4 regions of the Geobacillus sp. FSL W8-1251 genome follow, and region 1 is predicted to be linked to each of the others. Evidence: riboswitches for the same ligand, from Rfam matches in the RefSeq annotation. Region 1 holds a riboswitch; each other region holds the start of a gene.
The links. A riboswitch is a leader RNA that binds a small molecule or an ion and turns the genes downstream of it on or off. The one in region 1 is predicted to bind S-adenosylmethionine.

Region 1 (5,346 bases):
TGTTCACATACGGATTGTTTTTCGGCGACTCCACGGCGATCGGGTCTTTCGCCGGGTCCAAACCGGCGTCAAGCGCATAGTTGGCGTTGATCAAAACCGCATCGCCTTCGCCGTTTTTGTAAATTTGCGGCAGAAGTCCAGCATCGACGTCCGCTTTAAATTTCAAATGTTTCGGGTTTTCGACGATGTCGTTGACCGTCGCTTTCGTTTTATCGATGCCCGGTTTCAGCTTAATGAGCCCCTTTTCTTGCAGCATCGACAAAATGCGGCCATGGTCGGCGACCGAGTTGCTCATGATGATCGTCGCGCCGTCCGGCAGTTCTTCAATGCTTTTGTATTTTTTCGAGTATAAGCCGATCGGCTCGATATGAATGCTGCCGGCGTTGACGAAATCATAGCCGTACTCTTTCTTTTGCGATTCCAAATACGGAATGTGTTGGAAATAGTTGGCGTCGATTTGCTTCTCAGCCAGCGCTTTGTTCGGCAAGATGTAATCTTGGAACGTAATGATCTCCAAGTCGATGCCTTTTTCTTTCAAAATCGGTTTCGCTTTTTCCAAAATTTCCGCATGCGGCACGTTCGACGCACCGACTTTCAACTTCACCAATTTGCCGTCTTTGCCGCCTTCCGCGCTGTCGTTATTGTTGCCGCCGCATGCCGCCAAAGCGAGCACGAGAATGGCGGCGAGCAACACACCCAACCATTTCTTCATCAGTTGTTTCCCCCTTTATCGTTTATCGATTTTCGAAGTGACAAAGTCACCGATCAGCTGAATGATAAATACAATGACCAACACCAATACGGTTGCGACAAATGTCACATCGTTATGGTTGCGCTGGAACCCTTCCAAATACGCCAAGTTCCCAAGCCCGCCGGCGCCGATGGCTCCAGCCATCGCTGTATAGCTGACGAGCGACACCGCCGTCACCGTAATGCCGGAGACAAGCGCCGGCAATGACTCCGGCAGCAGCACTTTCCAAATGATCGTCCACGTTGAGGCGCCCATCGCTTGGGCTGCTTCGATGACGCCTTTATCAATTTCGCGAAGGGCAATCTCCACCATGCGGGCGTAAAACGGCGCGGCCCCAATGACCAAAGCCGGCAGCGCCGCATTGGCGCCAAGCATCGTCCCAACAAGCCAGGTGGTAAACGGAATGAGCAAAATGATCAAAATAATAAACGGAATGGAGCGGAAAATGTTCACAAACGCCGCAATCACGGTATTGACAAACCGGTTTTCCCATAGGTTGCCCTTCGCTGTCAAAAATAGAAGCAAGCCAAGAACGATTCCGAGAACGAAAGTGGCCGCCACCGCCACTCCCGTCATATACAGCGTCTCGACCGTCGCCGCCCACATCGTCTCCCATTGGACGTTCGGCAGGAGGTTAGCGAGCATCGTGAATCACCTCCACCGCCACCTGCTGGCTTTGAATGTAGCCAAGCGCCCGGTCAATTTCATCCGCCGCCCCATTGATGTGCACAAACAGCACCCCATAAGCGCCTTGATGGGTTTGCGAAATTTTCCCTTGCAAAATATTCATATCGACGGCAAATTGCCGCACGACCTGGCTGATGAGCGGCTGGCCGGCCGCCGCGCCGACAAACGTCAGCTGCGCGATCAGCCCGCTCGGGTATTGGCCAAACAAATGGGAAATCGCCTCTTCCGTCTCTTCCGGCTCGACGAGCTGCTTGACGAACCGCTTCGTGATCGGCTGCTGCGGGTTGCGGAACACGTGCAACACGTCGCCTTGCTCAACGATTTTGCCGTTTTCCATCACGGCGACGCGGTCGCAAATTTTGCGGATGACGTGCATTTCATGGGTGATCAGCACGATCGTCAGCCCGAGCCGCTTGTTGATGTCAACGAGCAAGTCCAAAATCGCATCGGTCGTCTGCGGGTCCAACGCCGATGTCGCCTCGTCGCAAAGCAGCACTTTCGGGTTGTTGGCGAGCGCCCGGGCAATGCCGACACGCTGCTTTTGCCCGCCGCTCAACTGCGACGGATACGCCTCTTCCCGCCCCGTGAGCCCGACGAGCTCGATCAATTCATCGACCCGTTTTTGCCGCTCCGCTTTCGGAACACCCGCAATCTCGAGCGGAAACGCAATGTTTTCCCGCACTGTGCGCGACCAAAGCAAGTTGAAATGTTGGAAAATCATCCCGATCTCTTGACGCGCCTTGCGCAGCTCCCGCCCTTTGATGCGCCCCATGTCGCGGCCGGCGACGACCACCCGGCCGCCCGTCGGCTTCTCGAGCCCATTGAGCAAGCGGATGAGCGTACTTTTCCCCGCGCCGCTGTAGCCGATAATGCCGAAAATTTCCCCTTCGCGAATCTCAAGCGACACATTGTCGACGGCCGTGACCGAGCCGTTAGCCGCTTGATAGATCTTTGTCACATGTTCGAGTGTAATCATCGTTTCACCTTCCTCCCCAAGGCGGCGGAGCGCAAAAAGAAAACCTTTCTGCCCGCAGAGAACAGAAAGGTATTGTGCACCATTCCGTCTCTTATCTCTCAAAGCAGGCCGCTTTGTGTGAATTGGCACCTTTTCAGCGCACGCGCTGACGGTTGCCGGGCTTCATTGGGCACATCCCTCCACCTCTCTTGATAAGAGCGCAACAATCGCCTATTCGATTGACTACAACTGTGATTGTATCACCTTGTGTCGAACATTGTCAATAAAAATTTCACCCAACATGCCGATATGGCTTAGCCAAATGGAGGAGCGACTCAAGCAGCAACAGATGACGAAAGCTTCCCGATACATGCACTTCGCGCAGCCGGACGAGCTGCTGCAGCTTCAGCTCGCCGTCTAAAAGCGAGCAAAGTGCTTTTTTGGAGCCGTGCACCGTCAAGACGTTCCGTTCATCAGGTTCCCTTCCGGCAGTAAGCTCCTTGCCGAGCGCCACCATGGCGGTCTCTTCCTCGCTTTCAAAGCGAACATACAGCTGCTCATCCGGCAAAATCGGCAACAAATGGCGCAACGTTTGCATCCGTTCCATAAACTGTCCTACCAACTCGCACATTTCCATTGAGCATCCTCCCCCCATCTCCTTTGTCCTTTTATTTCCATGCCGAAGGGGGAGAATCCTTTACAAAAATCTCGACAGCCGCCGTGGCGAACCAACGCCGTTTTTGTCATTTCCCATGAAATGTGTCAAACGGCGTCAAAAAATGGCGGATCGTCAACGCGGCAAACGGGCGCGGATTGCTTCGTACAAATAAGGGACCGAATGGAACGCATACCATTTGCCGATGATCTCTCCGCCGGCGAAAAGAAGCAAGCACGGAACGCTTTCAATTTTCCACGCCGCCGCCTGCTCGGGGATGTAGTTGATGTCCGTTTCGCAAAACGGTATGTCCGGAAACAATTGTTCTAGGACAACAAGCATGCGCCTCGCCAACTGGCACGTGCCGCACAGTGGGGTATACAACGAAAGAGCGAGAAGCGGCTCCCCTTCCACCATTCGCTTAATATCGTTTCGACCGATTGTGTTCACTCGCCTCTTCCTCTCATGAACGATTCGATACGGACGTCAAAATGGGCGCGCAGCAGCACATGCGCCAAATGCCAGATCGGGGCGGCGGCCACTTCGCGATACGCCCGGTCAATGTAAATATGCCCTGCTTCCGGAAACACCCGGCGGAACTGCCGGCGCAATTTTTCCCCCGCCTCGTCGGCATCGGCGAGCACGTACACATCCCGCCCTTCGAGTTCATCGGCCAGCTCCTCAAGGCGCGCATCGCTGATCGTGCCGTTCGTGCAAATGATGACAACCGGCTCGTTCAGCACGGCCGCCACTTTTTCCTTATCTGACCGCCCTTCCACAATAATCACTTTTTCCACCTGTCGCATGTCCGACCCACCTAACGTGAATGAGGATACAATATTGTATGGCAACAGAAAAGCAACGGCCATCCGCCGTTGCCTCCTAACACCAGCCCGCCTCCCCGTCGCAGTCGACATATTTTTGATCCGGTTCAACGGTAGCGGTGACCCATTTTCAAATTTTCCCATTTGTTCGCTTTATCCGTTTTTCCACGCTACAGCCGCAGGAAGCGGAAGGCGGCCGATGAGCTCGCCTCCCTCGTACAGTTCGATCGTGCGGCCGTTCCATTTGCCGGTGACCCGGTCCGTGACATCCAGTTGCTTCGTTTGCAACACCATCACGAGCACCCCTTTTTCATCACATTCCGGTATGTATAGGGGGCCCGGTTCGAAGCGAACTTTGCAGGAACGTTTATCCTTCGTTGATCATCGCTTCGTATTGTTCGGCCGTCAACAAGTTGTCCACTTCACTTAAGTCTTTCGGCTCAATAACGATCATCCATGCTTTTTCATACGGTGATTCGTTCACATATTCCGGATTGTCGTTCAACGCTTCGTTCACTTCGACGACCGTGCCGCTGATCGGCGCATACAATTCCGAGACGGTTTTCACCGACTCAACGCTGCCGAACGGCTCGTTCGCTGTCAGTTCCGCGCCGACTTCCGGCAGCTCGACAAACACGATGTCGCCCAGCTCCGATTGGGCGAAATCGGTGATGCCGATGCGCACTTTATCCCCTTCGACGCGCACCCACTCATGCTCTTTCGAATAACGGAGTTCTTTCGGCGTGTTCATTAAATCCCTCCAGTGCGGCAAGTTGTGTTCTTTTTCATCATAACCGATTTTTCGCCAAAACTCACTGAATTCATTTCATTTCGGCCAAATTTTTTATGTTTCCGTCGAAACGCGCCCGGCAAAACACGATTCGTAGTCTTGTTCGCGGAATCCGACCACGACCCGCTCGCCGTCCGTTAAAATCGGCCGCTTGACGAGCATGCCGTCCGAGGCGAGCCACGTGAGCATCTCGTCTTCCGAGGCGCCATCGAGCTTGTCTTTCAATCCGAGTTCGCGGTATTTCATGCCGCTTGTATTGAAAAATTTTTTGAGCGGCAGCCCGCTTTTTCGATGCAAGTCGGCGAGCTGTTCTTTCGTCAGCGGCTCGTCGACCAAATGCACCGTTTGCACCTCAATGCCGTGTTCATCGAGCCAACGCTTCGCCTTCCGGCACGTTCCGCATTTTGGATACCAGTAGAGCGTCAGCGCCATCCGCATTCCTCCCTTTCATTCGACGGCTTGGAATTCATGGAAAAAGAAGCACCAGGCAAACGCCTGGCACTTCCCATTATCACACAATATACCGTTCCGCTTCAATGAGGGCGGCAGCCGCCTCGCGTTTTTTCGCGATCACATTGATCGGCGTATGGCGCGTCAACCGGCGGAGAGCGGCGAGCATCATCCGCAGCGTGTCACCTTGTTCGACGGCGACAAGCGTTTCTTTCGCATGCGCCTCAATTTCAT
Region 2 (5,346 bases), 180 kb from region 1:
GTAAAAGCAAAAATTCAAATCGCCGCCGGCTCGATCTTCCTCTTGATCGATCAAATAGTCGAGCAAAATGTGCAGCCCTTGAATGTATGGAAAATAACCGTCGCGCACTTGTCTCGCCATCTCCGGCGGCAGCGATTCGCCAAACGCATAGGCGACGAGACAGAAAATACCGAGCGTCGAACCGGAGCAGGCGGAAAACTCATACCACTCCATCGGCGGCAAGGCGTCTTTGTATTGCGCGAACCATTTCTCCAGCCGCGGCACCCGCTCGCTCGCTTCGACATGTTTATGCACTTGCAAGTCGCAATAATATCCGGCCAATTCATGCAAAAATGGGGCGATCGTCTCATAATGGCGCACCGTCTTGAGCACCTCTTGGCACGTGCGGACAAGCGCCGGCAAATAGCCGCCGTCTTCCTGTTCGCGGCGATGGCGGTAATAGTTCGACGGCTCGGCGCCGATTGTCAACGCGTCCGGCATCGAATCGTGCAAGGCGCGAAAGTCGAGCGGATCGAGCGAGGTGCTGCGGTCGCACAAATTATCCAAATAATCGCTAATCGTCTGGTAAGCCACGATAAAGCGGATGCAATCCTCCATGTTTTCTCCGGCCAAAAGCGCCAAAATGGAGCCGCCTTCGCAATGGAACGTTTTCGACGCGATGCTCGCCAAGGCCTGGCTCCGAAGCTCCGGGTCGGGAATGCGCTCGGCCTGGCGCCGCCAATAGGCAAGCTCGCGGTGGACAAGCGGAAGCACGTCACGATACACCATTTTCATCAAGGCGATGGGGTTTTTCGGAATGTTCAATCGGTTCACCTCAGGTGCAAACACCATGGTCTCGTCTCCTAGCATTTCCATCTTATCGGCAACCAAAATTGTTTCGCGTCTGAACAGCTTGCGATCTCGTCTTCCAGTATTGCCATCAATGCGGCCGGGGCAAATCATAAAAGGGTTGGCGACGGAATGAAAAAGCCGCTCAACAACGGTTCTTCTCACGTTGAGAAGCTTTTTGAAATCGGATCTTCTTCCCCGATCCCAACCACTCATCGGGCGAAACGAAACATTTTTCACCAATCCCGATTAGGCGCGCTCGCTTTCGTTGGCGATTTGGACGCAGCGTTGTACAATACATGGTGAACGATCGATTTTGCAACAGAAAGGAACGAACGCCCATGATTTACCCATACAAAGGCAAAACGCCGCAAATTGCCGCCTCCGCCTTTATCGCCGACTATGTGACGATCACCGGCGATGTCGTGATCGGCGAAGAGACAAGCATTTGGTTCAATACCGTCATTCGCGGCGATGTGGCACCAACGGTGATTGGCAACCGGGTCAATATTCAAGATAACTCAATTTTGCATCAAAGTCCAAACAATCCGCTTATCATTGAGGACGGGGTGACGGTCGGCCATCAAGTCATTTTGCACAGCGCCATCGTTCGCAAAAACGCGCTCATCGGCATGGGCTCAATCATTTTGGACCGCGCGGAAATCGGGGAAGGCGCGTTTATCGGCGCCGGCAGTTTAGTGCCGCCGGGCAAAAAAATTCCACCCAACACGCTCGCCCTCGGCCGGCCGGCGAAAGTCGTCCGCGAACTGACGGAAGACGATATCCGCGAAATGGAGCGCATCCGCCGCGAATATGTCGAGAAAGGGCAGTATTACAAAGCGCTGCAGCAACAGCGGACATCGTGCGCCGACAAAAAAGAGCTACCGTGATCAGGCAGCTCTTTTTCTTTCATCACTTGTCCGCCAGCGCCAGCGCTTGTTCTCTCAGCGTCGTCGCTTTATCAGTGCGCTCCCACGGCAAGTCGATGTCCGTACGCCCAAAATGGCCGTAAGCAGCCGTCTGTTTGTAAATCGGGCGGCGCAGGTCAAGCATTTTGATGATGCCCGCCGGGCGGAGATCGAAGTTGCTGCGCACGACCTCAATCAAAATATCTTCCGACACTTTGCCGGTGCCGAATGTATCAATGGAAATCGATACCGGACGGGCGACGCCGATCGCGTAGGCGAGCTGCACTTCGCATTTGTCGGCCAGTCCTGCCGCGACGATGTTTTTCGCGACATAGCGGGCCGCATACGCTGCCGAGCGGTCGACTTTCGTCGGATCTTTGCCCGAGAACGCGCCACCGCCGTGGCGGGCGTAGCCGCCGTACGTATCGACGATGATTTTGCGCCCCGTCAACCCAGCATCCCCTTGCGGACCGCCGATGACAAACCGTCCTGTCGGGTTGATGAAATAGTTCGTGTTCTCATCAAGCAGCTCCGCGGGCACGACCGGCTTGATGACCTGCTCTTTAATGTCGCGCTCGATTTGCTCTTGCGTAATTTCCGGATGGTGCTGCGCGGAAACGACGATCGTATCGACGCGCACCGGTTTGCCGTTTTCATCGTATTCGATCGTCACTTGCGTTTTCCCGTCCGGCCGCAAGTACGGCAAGACGTCCGTTTTGCGCACTTCCGCCAATCGGCGCGCCAAGCGGTGCGCAAGCGAAATCGGCAGTGGCATCAATTCTTCCGTCTCATTGCAGGCGAACCCAAACATCAATCCTTGGTCGCCGGCGCCGATCGCTTCAATTTCCTCATCAGTCATCTGACCTTCGCGCGCCTCGAGCGCCCGGTCCACCCCCATCGCAATGTCCGGCGATTGTTCGTCAATCGACGTCAGCACCGCGCACGTATCAGCGTCAAATCCGTATTTGGCGCGCGTGTAGCCGATCTCCCGGATCGTATCGCGGACGATGCGCGGAATGTCCACGTATGTTGATGTCGTGATTTCCCCGCTCACGAGCACCAGCCCGGTCGTGACGCTCGTTTCGCAGGCGACGCGGGCGGTCGGATCTTTTTCCAAAATGGCATCCAAAATGGCGTCAGAAATTTGGTCGCAAATTTTATCCGGATGTCCTTCCGTCACAGACTCTGAAGTAAACAAGCGGCGTTTGGCTGACATTCGGTTTGTTTCCTCCTCTTGGCATAATGTGGCGACACGGAACTCATTTCCCTTTTTCCCTTCGCAATATAAAAAACCTTTCCTGTAACGGCTGAGGAAAGGTCATGGCAATCGTATTGCTTCCTTTCACTCTTATCGTTCAAGGACTGCGCCTTGCCACAGGTTAGCACCATTTCACACATGTCCAGTTGTGACGGTTGCTGGGCTTCATCGGGCCTGTCCCTCCACCGGCTCGGGATAAGAGTATCCGTTCAATGACTTATCTTATCGCAACGGAATCGGCAAAGTCAACTATCAAAATTCATTTTTTATCATTTCCAGCCGAGAAAATTATTTCCTCAAGGAAATCGACACATTGGGCAAAAATAAAGTTTGAAAAACCCACGCAATTAGTATGGGCTATTAATAAAAATGTGTTATACTATTTTCAAGAGTGATTACAAAAAGAAGGCAGGTTTTGAACATGGGGATCACAAACATGACGAATAAGCTTGATTTATTGCTACAAAAACCGTACGTACATCACCAATTGTCCGTCGCCGAGCTCGTCGAGAAAGTCCTGCAACGGAACGAAGGACGGCTGACCCACACCGGAGCCGTCGCGGTGACAACCGGCAAGTACACGGGGCGGTCGCCGAAAGACAAATACATCGTCGAAGAACCGTCCACGAAGCAAACGATCGACTGGGGAACGGTCAACCAGCCGATGTCTCCGGAAACGTTTGAGAAACTGTACGACAAAGTGCTCGATTATTTAATGAAACAAGATGAACTGTTCGTCTTTAAAGGCTTTGCCGGCGCCGATCCGAAATACCGGCTGCCGATTCAAGTCGTCAACGAATTCGCCTGGCACAACTTGTTCGTCCATCAGCTGTTCATCCGCCCGAGCGCCGAGGAGCTCGCCGCGCACGAGCCGCAATTCACCGTCATTTGCGCGCCGAACTTTAAAGCCGACCCGAAGGTGGACGGGACGCGCTCGGAAGCGTTCATCATCATCTCGTTTGAACGGCGCACCGTGTTGATCGGCGGCACCGAGTATGCCGGCGAAATGAAAAAATCGATTTTCTCGGTCATGAACTATGTGCTGCCGGAACAAGGCATCCTGCCGATGCACTGCTCGGCCAACGTCGGGCAGGAAGGCGACGTCGCCCTCTTTTTCGGCTTGTCGGGAACGGGAAAAACGACGCTCTCGACCGACCCGAACCGCCGCTTGATCGGCGATGACGAACACGGTTGGTCAAGCCGCGGCATTTTCAACATCGAAGGCGGCTGCTATGCGAAATGCATCAAGCTATCGCGCGAGAAAGAGCCGCAAATTTTTGACGCCATCGGCTTCGGCGCGGTGCTCGAAAACGTCGTTCTCGATGACGCGACGCGGGTGCCGAATTACGACGACGGCACGCTGACGGAAAACACACGCGCCGCCTACCCGCTTCAGGCGATCCAAAACATCATCGACCCGAGCGTCGCCGGCCATCCGTCCACGATCGTGTTTTTGACAGCCGATGCGTTCGGCGTCCTGCCGCCGATCAGCAAGCTGACGCGCGAACAGGCGATGTACCATTTCTTAAGCGGCTACACAAGCAAGCTCGCCGGCACCGAACGCGGCGTCACCGAACCGGAAGCAACGTTCTCAACGTGCTTCGGCGCACCGTTTTTGCCGCGCCCGGCCGTTGAGTACGCGGAAATGCTCGGGCAAAAAATCGCCGAACACAACGTCCGCGTCTTTTTGGTCAACACCGGCTGGACAGGGGGGCCGTACGGCGTCGGAAGCCGCATGAAGCTCGCCTACACCCGGGCGATGGTGCAAGCCGCCGTCAAAGGGGAGCTCGACAACGTCGAAACGGTCAAAGATCCGATTTTCGGCCTCGCCATCCCGACCCGCGTCCCGGGCGTGCCGGATGACGTCCTGCAGCCGCAAAACACATGGGCCGACAAACAAGCATACGAACAAAAAGCAAAAGAGCTAGCGCAAAAATTCCGCGCCAACTTCCAAAAATTCGCCCACATCGATCCGTCCATCGAAAAACTCGGCGGACCGCTCGTGTAACAAGAACCCAGCCGGACAGGGAGCCGTTCCCTGTCCGGCTGTTTTTTCGAACGCATAAAATGATTGTCGTCGATCCCCCGGGATTTTTGTACGATTGGAGGTCGACGACAATGCGAAGGCGGGTTTACTTCTTCAGCTGTTCAATCTTTTCCGCCGGCAGCCCGGTCAGCTCGTGGATCGTGTCGACATCGTACCCTTTCGCCAACATTTTCTTCGCGATGTCGATTTTCCCTTCCTCAATCCCTTTTTGGCGCCCTTGCTTCATCCCTTGTTTGACTCCTTGTTGAATTCCCTTTTCCATTCCCCGCTGTTCGTACGAGACGATGAGCTCCATCACTTGCTTC
Region 3 (5,346 bases), 1.3 Mb from region 1:
CTTCTTTTTTCGTATCGGAGTTGTCAAATGGGGAACCATCTATATCAAGGGGAAGCCATGTCGTCTTTCCTTTGGTCCAACAAGGGGACAAAGTGGCATGTCGTTGAATCAACAGACGTATGGACTCCTCCCAAAGAATCGTTTCGGTCATCGGAAGACAAGCGAGCTGATCGAGTCGTTGTCGCAAGGTTGGAGAGGAAGGCACGTGCTGAATCCCCATCGATGCCGAAAAGATATCGTCCTGACGATACGCTTCGATATGATCGAAATCCGTTTTTCCTGTGGCAAGCAAGCCAATCATCGAGCGAATGACATCGCTATGGGAAATGTGCACTTCTCGACGAACCGTTGGAAGCCGAAGTGCGTTTACCCGTTTATCCAGTTTCGTTTGGTGCAGTAAGTAGCCAACGAGAGCAAGCCCAGCACTTGGGGTAATCGCTTCATCTGTCAATACAAACCGAATCGGGAAATCTTTCATCATATCACCTACTTGATGAAGAATCGTCAACGTCGTTTTCCCTTATCGTATCAACGGTTTGCGACCATTGTAAAGATGTTTTGTCACGGATTCAGGATGTATATTAACCAACCGGCAGGCCGGCCCGTTGCAAAAGCAGCCGCTTCACCTGCCAGCTGAACAAAAACTCCCACGCTTCCAAATGTTTTTTCGCTTCAAACGCCGTTCGTCCCCAGACGGTAATGCCGTGGTTGTGGATCAACACAGCGCCGGCGTCGCCATGAACATGGTTCGCAAACTCCCGAGCCAGCGTCGGGATGTCGGCGTCATTGTTAATGATCGGGATGCGCACTGCGGCGTTTTCTTCCCAAATGCCAAACGCCTTGATGATTTCTTGGCCGGAAAAGACTGCTTCCCCGTTTGACGCATACAGTTCAGAAATCAAATTGTTGTCCACGGTATGAACGTGCAAGACGCAACCGGCGTTTGTGCGGTTGTAAATTTCCACATGCAGCAGCGTCTCCGCTGATGGCTTTAAATGTGTTTTCTCCGCTGGTCGGCCAGCAGCGTCAACGAGCAAGAAGTCCTCATCCGTTTGCTTCCGCTTATCCTTGCCGCTCACTGTCACCAAAAACGTCAACGGGTCGTCCGTCACTTTGATCGACAAATTGCCGCTTGTTGCGAAAAACCAATCGCAGGCGGCGAGCTCGGCTTTCACTTCCGCAAGCTCGTTCCACTTTTTCACGACGATGCTCATACGATCACCTCCATTCGCTGCAACGCATCCATCACGTCAAAAAACGTCGCAAATGGCGCGTGCGGCAGGTCAAGCTCTTGACATTTTTAAAGCAGAAAATCGCGCGCCAGCACATAGTCGGCTTGCCTGGCCACCGCCAAGTCGGTGATCGAATCGCCGATGACGACGTGATACCCGTCCGGGCGGGCAAGCCTGCGCAATAGCGACGGCTTGCAGCAGCCGCAGCCGTTTTGGCACCGGCTGTCACATGCATGCGGCCATGTGATGCGGATCGTCTCACCGCTGAAATCGGAACCGTTGCAAAAAATCCGCTCCGGTTCAATGAGCCCTTCAAGCAGCGGATAGACGAAAAAGTCGATGCCGCCGCTCACGATATAGAGCGGGATGCTTTGCTCTTTTGTCCATGCGACAAACTCGCGGAACCCTTCGCGCAAGCGGGCGGTGCTAAGCAAAAAGTCAACAATCTCCCCTTTCAGCGCTGACGGAAGAAGCGAAAACATTTTTCCGACGCCTTCCTGAACGGAGATGCGCTGGGCGAGAATGTCGTCCTTTAGTGCCTCCCACTCCGGCGGGGCGAACTGTTTCATAATCGCGATGATGTTGTCGTTTTCCGTGATCGTGCCGTCAAAATCGCAAAAAAGAACGAGTTGTTTCGTCATGCTTCCACCTCAATAGCGCCCCAGCGGTCGATCGCCTTTTGCAGCGCCTCGTTGTCTTTCGCCGCTTCACGAAGCGGACGGCCGACCAGCGCTGCGTCGATGGCGGCGCGAAACGCCTTTCCGCCGCCGATCGCCCCGTCCGGGTGGCCGTGGATGCCGCCGCCGGCGTTGACGACGCTGTCAAGGCCAAAATCGCGGACAAGGAGCGGCACCAAGCCCGGATGGATGCCGGCCGATGGCACTGGAAACGCCCGGGCAAACGGCTCTTGTTCATCGGTCAGCGCCCGGGCGATGCCAAGCGCCTGCTCGCGCTCCAAGGCGACGCTGCCGTACGGCGATGGGAACAGAACAAAGTCGGCGCCGGCAAGCCGCAAAAGCTTTCCAAGCAAGAGCGACGGGGCGACGCCGTAAAACTCCGACGGCGTGATCGCGCCGCTGAACGCCGGGTGGGCCATGATCGGAACGGAAATCTCTTCATCTTCCCGCAACCCTTGTAGGACGTCCAATCCATAGGCGAACACGTTGAACAACAGCACATCGGCGCCAAGCACAGCCGCCCGTTTCGCTTTTTCTTTCAGTTCAAACGTTTTGCCGGTCAAGTTGACGGCATACAGCGTCCGCTTGCCTGTTTGTTCGTACACCTCTTCGAGCGCCGCTTTGCCTTCTGTAATGCGCTTCGCAAATGGCAGACGATCGCTGTCAAACAAAATTTCGTCATCTTTGACCAAGTCAACGCCGCCAAGCGCTTGCTTTTTCAACTCTGATGTCAAATACGCCAAATCGCGGCCAACGATGCCTTTGAAAATGCTCATCAACAGCGGGCGGTCGTACACTCCGACCTTTTCGCGAATGCCGGCGATGCCAAAGCGCGGCCCCGGAAACTGCCGCTTCCATTCTTCCGGAAATTCCAAATCAAGCAACCGCACTTCCCCGTCAAGCGACAGCTTGCCGAACGTCGTCACCAACAATGCTGGCAAATCGGCGCTGAAGTTGACGGTCGGGTAAGCGATTTTGACGATTGCCCGCTTCAACCGCTTGCCGAAATAGGCGTTTACCCGCTCGCTCTCGCCAAGCTCTTCGATCGCAACGACTTCCCCTTTATGCTTGCGAAGCTGGTCTTGCTCTAGCTGCGGCAAGTCGGTCCATGTGCCGACTGTCAAGCCGAGCGCGATTCCTTCCGCTTTTTGGCGAATATCGTGTTCATCATGAAGAAAATACGTCGCAATGACTGCACTCATCGTCCATCCCTCTTTCAATATATGGCGAAATAAAAAAGCCCCTTCCTAAGAAGAGGCGTCATTCATTCATGGCGCTCTTCTTATCTCCCAGCGTTTCCGCTGCAAGAATTAGCACCGTGCTTAGCGTGCGCCAAGCCGGTTGCCGGGCTTCATTGGGCTCGTCCCTCCGCCTGCTCTTGATAAGAAAGCCTGCTCGTTTATGCACTTGTCAAACGATTGGCAAATTTACTTTGAATTATGACAGCCTTTGCCGCCGTTGTCAATCATTTTTTTAAAACAGCCTGGTCAACGTTGTCCCGTCAACGGTTCATTGCCGCTCTTTTTTTCAAAACAATCCGAGCCGGCCGATCCGCTCCGCCGCTTCGCGAAGCCGCGCTTCATCGGTCAACAATCCAACGCGCACATACCCTTCGCCGTGTTTTCCAAAACCGATGCCTGGGGCAACGGCGACATGCGCCCGCTCAAGCAACAGATCGGCAAATTCGGCGGATGATGCGCCTTTTGGCAACGGAAGCCAGGCGAAAAATGATCCAGACGGCGCCGGCGCTTCCCAGCCGATCGCGCGCAAAGCATGAATAAACGTATTGCGGCGCGCCTCGTACAAGGCAACGAGCTCCGCGACGCAGTCTTGCGGGCCGAGGAGCGCAGCTGCCGCCGCTTCTTGGACGGCGCCGAACAAGCTGACGTACAAATGATCTTGCAACAACTCAATGGCACGGATGATCCGCTCATTGCCGACAGCGAACGCCACGCGCCAGCCGGCCATATTGTACGTTTTCGAGAACGTGTAGATTTCAACGCCAATGTCTTTCGCCCCGTCCACTTCTAGAAAGCTGACCGGCTTTTGGCCGTCAAAGCCGATCGCGCCATAGGCAAAATCATGCACAACGGCTATGCCGTACTTTTCCGCAAATGCCACCGTTTCAGCAAAAAACTCCTTCGTCGCCGTCGCGCCGGTCGGGTTGTTCGGATAGTTTAAAAACATCAGTTTCGCCCGGTCGGCCGCCGCCCTGGGAATGGCCGAATAATCCGGCAGAAACTCATTCTCCGCGACAAGCGGCATCATTTCCATCCGCGCGCGGGCGAGCGCGATTCCCGACCAATAGTCCGGATAACCCGGGTCCGGGACGAGCACGACATCGCCCGGGTTGACGAGGCAAAGCGGCAGCTCGACAAGCCCGGCTTTGCCGCCGAACAAGATGGCGACCTCGCGGGCCGGGTCGATCGTCACCCCGTACTCGCGCGCGTAAAACGCCGCTACGGCTTTTTTCAAAAACGAGTAGCCTTGAAACGGCGAATATTTATGGTATTTCGGATTGGCCGCCGCCCGCTGCATCGCCTCGACGATATGCTTTGGCGTCGGCTGATCCGGATTGCCCTGCCCTAAGTTGATCACATCATAACCCGCCTTGATCTTCGCACCGACTTTCGCCACGAGCGAGGCGAAAAACTGCTTCGGCAGCTGTTCAAGCAGTTCGGAAAAGGGAAATTCGATCGTCATCGTCCACACCTTCTCAAACATTCTTGAAATTCTAGTGCAACATCATATATCGTTAAAAGCAAAATGTAAAGAAAATTTTTTCCGAGGTGAACGCTCATGACGATCCGCATCGCCTGCCTGCAGCTTGACATTGCATTTGGCGATCCAGCAAAAAACGAACAGCAAGCCGAACAGGCCGTGGAATCCGCTGCCAAAGACGGCGCTGACATCATCGTGCTGCCAGAGTTATGGACGACCGGCTACGATTTGACGCGCCTGGATGAAATTGCCGACGAAGGCGCCGAACGGGCGAAGGCGCTCGCTTCCCGATTGGCGCAAACGTACGGCGTCCATTTCGTCGCCGGTTCGGTCGCCAAAAAAACAGCCGCCGGCGTGACAAACACGATGATCGTGGCCAACCGCCATGGCCAAATCGTCGGCGAATACAGCAAGCTTCACCTGTTCCAATTGATGGATGAACATTTGTATTTGCAGCCGGGAAACGAGCCAGGCTTGTTCTCGCTTGACGGGCTGCCGTGCGCTGGGGTCATTTGCTATGACATCCGATTTCCGGAGTGGATTCGCGCCCATGCGTTGGCCGGAGCGGAAGTGCTGTTTGTCGTCGCCGAATGGCCGCTTCCCCGCCTTCACCATTGGCGGACGCTCTTGATGGCGCGGGCGATTGAAAACCAATGCTATGTCGTCGCTTGCAACCGGGCCGGACGCGACCCGAACAACGTCTTCGCCGGCCATTC
Region 4 (5,346 bases), 1.2 Mb from region 1:
GAACAATGGGGAAAGGACTTTAACAAACAGCTGCAAGAAATCGAAAAATTGAACAATGGATTTTTAAAAAGTGTACAAGGCAACTTGGACTACATCGAGCAATGGTTTGCGAAGAAGGAGCGGGAATTTGCCGAGCTGTTCCGCCGATTTGGATGACAAAATGGCCTTTGCGCCCATACGCTCCGCTAAGCCGGTGAATACGATACAGTAAACGGAGAAGGAGGTGAACATTATGATGGGCTTCTGCGGTTATGGTTATCCTTACGGCTACGGCTATGGCGGTGGCTATGGCGGTGGCTATGGCGGTGGCTATGGCGGTGGCTTTGTGCTGATTGTCGTGTTGTTCATTTTGTTGATTATTGTCGGCGCGGCATTTGTCGCCTAACGGAAAAAGCGAATGGGATACGGGCCGTTTCGGCGCCACGGAGCGGCTCGTATTTTTCTTTCCCTAATTTGATGCACGCCGAGGCGGGAGCATCATACGATATAGCAGGGAGAAGGAGGCAGAACGATGGATCAGCAATTTTTTAAAAACATCGAACAGAAAACAGGTGTCAATATGAAAGACGTTTTTGAGCTCGCCAACTCGCTGCAAAACGCCAATTTCAGCGATGAAAAAACGGTGCGCCAAGTGGTGAAGCGGGTGGCGCAAATTGCCAACCGGAAAGTGCCAAAAGAACTTGAGGACCAAATCGTCAAGGCGATCGTCCATAACGGCAAACAAATTGATTTGAACACGATCGCCAATATGTTGAACAACAAAAAGTAAGCAAAAGGGAGCTTGCGTGCGCACAGCTCCCTTTTGCTCTGCTTGGCTCAGGAGAGCGAAACGATGTTCGATGATCCCAAGCCTTGGATCAGTGTAGACGAGGCTGTTCTATGGCCATCATTCGAGCGATTTCACCATCGTGACATGTGGGATGCCGGCGTCCATAAAGACGCCGGAGACGGTCGTATAGCCGAGCTTTTGGTAAAACGGTTCTGCGTGCGTCTGGGCGTTCAGTTTCGCCGTTTTCGCCCCTTTTGTTTTCGCAAGCTGCTCCAACGCCTCCATCACCATCCGGCCGACGCCGCGGCCGCGGTAAGCCGGCAAAACGCAGATGCGCTCCGCTTTGCCAACCCCTTCATCGACCAGGCGAAACCGGCCGGCTGCGACTGCTTGTTCGCCATCGTATAGGACGAGATGGAACGATTCATGTTCAAATGCATCGATTTCTTCTTCTTCCGGCACGTTTTGCTCTTCGATGAATACAATCCGACGGACGCGCAACGCGTCTTCATACAACGCGCGGTCTTCCGTTGTTCCAATGGCGACGTTCATTCTCCCGTTTCCTTTCCTCCAACGATAAAGGTTTCATAGACAGTCCATGATCCGTTCTCGAGCTGGTAAAGAAGGTGGAACCGGTCGACCGTCTCTTCAAAATGGACGTTTTGCAGCCGCAGTTGGCTGTAGACGTCAGCGTATTCCGCATTCGGCAAATCGCGGCCAATTGTAATGTGCGGCACGAACACGAATTCCGGCTCCCCGGCAAACAAGCCGCTGTGCAGCTGCTCGTGCAACCGTTCCAGCACTTCGTTTGGCTCGACTTTCAAATAAATGATGTGGCTTGTCGGGTAAAACGAGCTGAATTTCGTCACTTTGATCGGAATTGGCTCCGTTTCCGCTGCGATGCGGCGCAGCTCTTTCGTCATTTCTTTGATTTGCTCCTCATCCGCCTCAAACGGGTATTTTAATGTAATGTGCGGCGGGATGAGGGCGTAATGGCTGTCGTACCGCTTCCGGTACGAGTTGGCGAAGTCTTGAATCCGCTTTGGCGGAAAAATGACAATGACGTACTTCATTCCGCTTTCCCTCCTTCAGATGGTTCGTTTGCCGTTATTTACAGCGACAAAATGGCCGATACCGCCCGGGGCACATCCGGCTGCCAATACGTCCATGCATGCCCGCCGGCAAATTCATGGTACGTGTAGGAAAACCGCTTTTCGATCAATAAGTCCCGTGCGGCCCGGTTCGGGGTGATAAAATCGCGTACATGGCCGTCCGTCGTTTTGACCGCCGTTTCTTCTGCGCCGATGGAATGGTAAAGGGAAAGAAGCGACGGGGCGCGGAACGCGCGGATGCGTTCGAGCACCGAGTCGTCAATGTAAGGAGACTGCATGGCGATTTTTCCAAATGTATGCGGATACAACAGACCGGCTAGAAGCGACACGGTTCCTCCCAGCGAATCGCCAATCAGCGCTCGTCCTTTGCCCATTTGATACGTCGGCAGCTCGCGATCCAAAAACGGCGCGAGCTCATGGGCCAAAAAGCGGATATAGGCTTCGTTTTTTCGACCGGCTGGGTGGTATTTCTCGTAGCGGTCGCTGACGTTCCGGTACGGGATGCCGACAACGATCGTTCGGTCGATCGTTCCTTCGTCCATGAGCGTCTCGATCACGCTTTTGATTTTTCCGTACATAAAATAATCCTTGCCGTCTTGCGCGATTAATAAAGAATATTTATGCAACGGAGAAAAATCGCTTGGCAAGTAGACAAGCAACCCGATTTCTTCTTGCAGCTCCCTGCTGTAAAGCGTATAATCGCGCATCGTTCCTGATGCTGTCGCCATGATCATCCTCCATGAAAGCGCAAGTTCACTTGTTATTGTAACATATTTAGGCAAAAAGATGTTAACGAAGGGCTCGAATTTTTCGTGAACTTGCCGAACATTGGTGCCGGCAAAAAAAATGACTTGCAAAAATGACCGGAATGCGTTACATTTTTTAATAAATTAACAATTAACAAAATTAAATACGCAGCGGTTCTTATCAAGAGAAGCGGAGGGAACTGGCCCAATGAAGCTTCAGCAACCAGCCGCCCGACGGCCAGGTGCTAAATCCAGCGAATTGAGCATTCAATTCGGCAGATAAGAAGAAGCATGACCATGTTCGTATGGAAAAGTCTTCTTCTTAGAAGACTTTTTTTATTTACTCAAGCGGCCGCTCCCTCAACCGAGAGGCGTCGAGGATCAAGGCCCTCGGCTGCTGCTTGACCAACAGCGGCGCTTCGTTGGGCGTTAAGTGGTTGGCCGTTGATCCATGATGGAATTTTCAACAGAAGGAGAGAGATGAGGTGGATAAACTAGAAACGTTGTTAGCGCAAATTGGCAACCGGAGCGAAACGGTGACGGGGACGGTCAACCCGCCAGTTTATTTTTCCACCGCCTACCGTCATGCCGGCATCGGGGAGTCGACCGGGTTTGACTATATCCGCACCGGCAACCCGACGCGCAAAATCGTCGAAGAAGCGATCGCGAGACTGGAAGGCGGCGACCAAGGCTATGCGTTCAGCTCCGGCATGGCCGCCATTCAGACAGTGCTCGCCTTGTTTGAGAGCGGAGACGAGTTTCTCGTATCGGCCGACCTTTACGGCGGGACGTACCGCCTGTTTGAGCGCGGCTGGCGCAAGTACGGTCTCGGCTTTCATTACGTCGATTTTGCTGATCTCGCTGCGGTGGAAGCGTGTATCACCGAAAAAACGAAAGCGATTTTCCTGGAAACACCGACGAACCCGCTTATGCATGAGACCGATATCCGCGCCGTCTCCGAATTCGCCAAACGGCATGGGCTGCTGCTGATCGTCGATAACACGTTTTACACGCCGGTGCTCCAACGCCCAATCGAACAAGGCGCCGATATTGTCATCCACAGCGCCACGAAATATTTAGGCGGCCATAACGACGTGTTGGCTGGCCTTGTCGTCGCCAAGGGCGAGGAGCTCTGTCAACGCCTGACCGAGTATCAGAACGCCATCGGCGCGGTGTTGTCGCCGTTTGATTCGTGGCTGTTGATTCGCGGGATGAAAACGCTGGCGCTAAGGATGCGCCAGCATGAAGAAAACGCCAAGCGCATCAGCGCCTTTTTGCGCGAACATGAAGATGTCACTGATGTGCTGTATCCGGGGAGAGGCGGGATGCTGTCGTTCCGGATTGCCGATGAAAAGTGGGTGAACGGGTTTTTAAAAAGCTTGCGCCTCATTACATTCGCGGAAAGCCTGGGCGGAGTCGAAAGCTTTATTACGTACCCAGCGACGCAGACGCATGCGGACATTCCTGAGGAAATCCGCATCCAAAACGGTATTTGCAACCGGCTGCTCCGCTTCTCGGTCGGCATCGAACATGCGGATGATTTAATCGCCGACTTGGCGCAAGCGTTCAAACACATGAAAGAGGTGTAAGCGATGGAACGGGAATGGTCGTTTTCAACGAAACTGCTCCATAATGAATGGAAAGTCGATCGCCACACGGGAGCGATGAGCGTGCCGATCCAGCACGCCTCCACGTTCCATCAGTTCGATTTCGCCACGTTCGGCAAATACGACTACAGCCGCTCCGGCAACCCGACGCGCGAGGCGCTTGAGGAAACGATCGCGGCGTTAGAAGGCGGAACGCGCGGATTCGCCTTCGCTTCTGGCATGGCGGCCATTTCGACGGCGTTTTTGCTCTTGTCCCGAGGCGACCACGTCCTCGTGACCGAAGACGTCTACGGCGGCACGTACCGGATGATCACGGAAGTGTTGACCCGCTTTGGCATCGAGCATACGTTTGTCGATATGACAGATTTAAACACAGTAGCGGAAAACATTCGTCCGAACACGAAAGTCATTTATATGGAAACGCCGTCCAATCCGCTGTTAAAAGTGACCGATATTCAAGGCGTCGTCAAGTTGGCGAAGGCGCATGGCTGTTTGACATTCTTGGATAATACGTTCATGACGCCGGCGTTGCAGCGGCCGCTTGACCTTGGCGTCGATATTGTCCTTCACAGCGCCACGAAATTTTTAGCCGGCCATAGCGACGTCGTCGCCGGATTGGCCGTGGTGAAAGATGAAGAGTTGGGAAAAGAGCTGTACAAACTGCAAAACGCGTTTGGTGCCGTTCTTGGCGTCCAAGATGCGTGGCTTGTGCTGCGGGGATTAAAAACGCTCCACGTTCGGCTGAAGCAGTCGTCCGAATCCGCCCTGGCCATCGCTGAGTATTTGGCGCGCCATCCGAAAGTGGAAGATGTGTATTATCCAGGGCTTTCGCACCACCCAGGCCATGACATCCAGCGCCATCAGGCGGCCGGGTTTGGCGCTGTGCTGTCGTTCCGTTTAGCCGATGAAGAAGCGGCTCGGACGTTCGTCCGAAACGTCCGCTTGCCGGTGTTTGCTGTCAGCCTTGGGGCGGTCGAGTCAATTTTATCGCACCCAGCGAAAATGTCGCATGCGGCGATGCCAAAAGAAGAGAGGCTCCGGCGCGGCATTACCGACGGCTTGTTGCGGCTGAGCGTCGGGCTTGAGGATGTCAACGATTTGATCGCCGATTT

Region 2: it holds a riboswitch for S-adenosylmethionine, as region 1 does, so the genes downstream of both, metK (methionine adenosyltransferase) here and NSS88_RS10950 (methionine ABC transporter ATP-binding protein) in region 1, are expected to answer to the same signal.
Region 3: it holds a riboswitch for S-adenosylmethionine, as region 1 does, so the genes downstream of both, mtnW (2,3-diketo-5-methylthiopentyl-1-phosphate enolase) here and NSS88_RS10950 (methionine ABC transporter ATP-binding protein) in region 1, are expected to answer to the same signal.
Region 4: it holds a riboswitch for S-adenosylmethionine, as region 1 does, so the genes downstream of both, NSS88_RS04450 (methionine biosynthesis PLP-dependent protein) here and NSS88_RS10950 (methionine ABC transporter ATP-binding protein) in region 1, are expected to answer to the same signal.

Annotation. Positions count from the first base shown of each region.
Region 1 is NZ_JBBOUF010000001.1:2,085,794-2,091,139, reverse strand. Features, by position in the region: gene NSS88_RS10960 (MetQ/NlpA family ABC transporter substrate-binding protein) at 1-712, opposite strand, end outside; gene NSS88_RS10955 (methionine ABC transporter permease) at 728-1,396, opposite strand; gene NSS88_RS10950 (methionine ABC transporter ATP-binding protein) at 1,386-2,414, opposite strand; SAM riboswitch class I at 2,503-2,612, opposite strand; gene NSS88_RS10945 (hypothetical protein) at 2,686-3,030, opposite strand; gene NSS88_RS10940 (thioredoxin family protein) at 3,184-3,498, opposite strand; gene NSS88_RS10935 (toprim domain-containing protein) at 3,495-3,854, opposite strand; gene NSS88_RS10930 (DUF2553 family protein) at 4,026-4,166, opposite strand; gene gcvH (glycine cleavage system protein GcvH) at 4,240-4,623, opposite strand; gene NSS88_RS10920 (arsenate reductase family protein) at 4,717-5,094, opposite strand; partial or broken gene NSS88_RS10915 (hypothetical protein) at 5,174-5,344, opposite strand; partial or broken gene NSS88_RS10910 (3-hydroxyacyl-CoA dehydrogenase family protein) at 5,338-5,346, opposite strand, start outside.
Region 2 is NZ_JBBOUF010000001.1:2,261,796-2,267,141, reverse strand. Features, by position in the region: gene NSS88_RS11970 (tetraprenyl-beta-curcumene synthase family protein) at 1-831, opposite strand, end outside; gene NSS88_RS11965 (gamma carbonic anhydrase) at 1,170-1,718, shown strand; gene metK (methionine adenosyltransferase) at 1,741-2,952, opposite strand; SAM riboswitch class I at 3,082-3,196, opposite strand; gene pckA (phosphoenolpyruvate carboxykinase (ATP)) at 3,416-5,002, shown strand; gene NSS88_RS11950 (Rpn family recombination-promoting nuclease/putative transposase) at 5,127-5,346, opposite strand, start outside.
Region 3 is NZ_JBBOUF010000001.1:790,273-795,618, forward strand. Features, by position in the region: gene NSS88_RS04015 (IS1380-like element ISGsp2 family transposase) at 1-478, opposite strand, end outside; gene NSS88_RS04020 (methylthioribulose 1-phosphate dehydratase) at 582-1,214, opposite strand; partial or broken gene mtnX (2-hydroxy-3-keto-5-methylthiopentenyl-1-phosphate phosphatase) at 1,211-1,873, opposite strand; gene mtnW (2,3-diketo-5-methylthiopentyl-1-phosphate enolase) at 1,870-3,111, opposite strand; SAM riboswitch class I at 3,189-3,297, opposite strand; gene NSS88_RS04035 (pyridoxal phosphate-dependent aminotransferase) at 3,437-4,612, opposite strand; gene NSS88_RS04040 (carbon-nitrogen family hydrolase) at 4,709-5,346, shown strand, end outside.
Region 4 is NZ_JBBOUF010000001.1:872,148-877,493, reverse strand. Features, by position in the region: gene NSS88_RS04480 (hypothetical protein) at 1-156, shown strand, start outside; gene NSS88_RS04475 (YjcZ family sporulation protein) at 233-385, shown strand; gene NSS88_RS04470 (stage VI sporulation protein F) at 512-769, shown strand; gene NSS88_RS04465 (GNAT family N-acetyltransferase) at 887-1,321, opposite strand; gene NSS88_RS04460 (YjcG family protein) at 1,318-1,842, opposite strand; gene NSS88_RS04455 (alpha/beta hydrolase) at 1,881-2,609, opposite strand; SAM riboswitch class I at 2,803-2,913, shown strand; gene NSS88_RS04450 (methionine biosynthesis PLP-dependent protein) at 3,113-4,216, shown strand; gene metC (cystathionine beta-lyase) at 4,220-5,346, shown strand, end outside.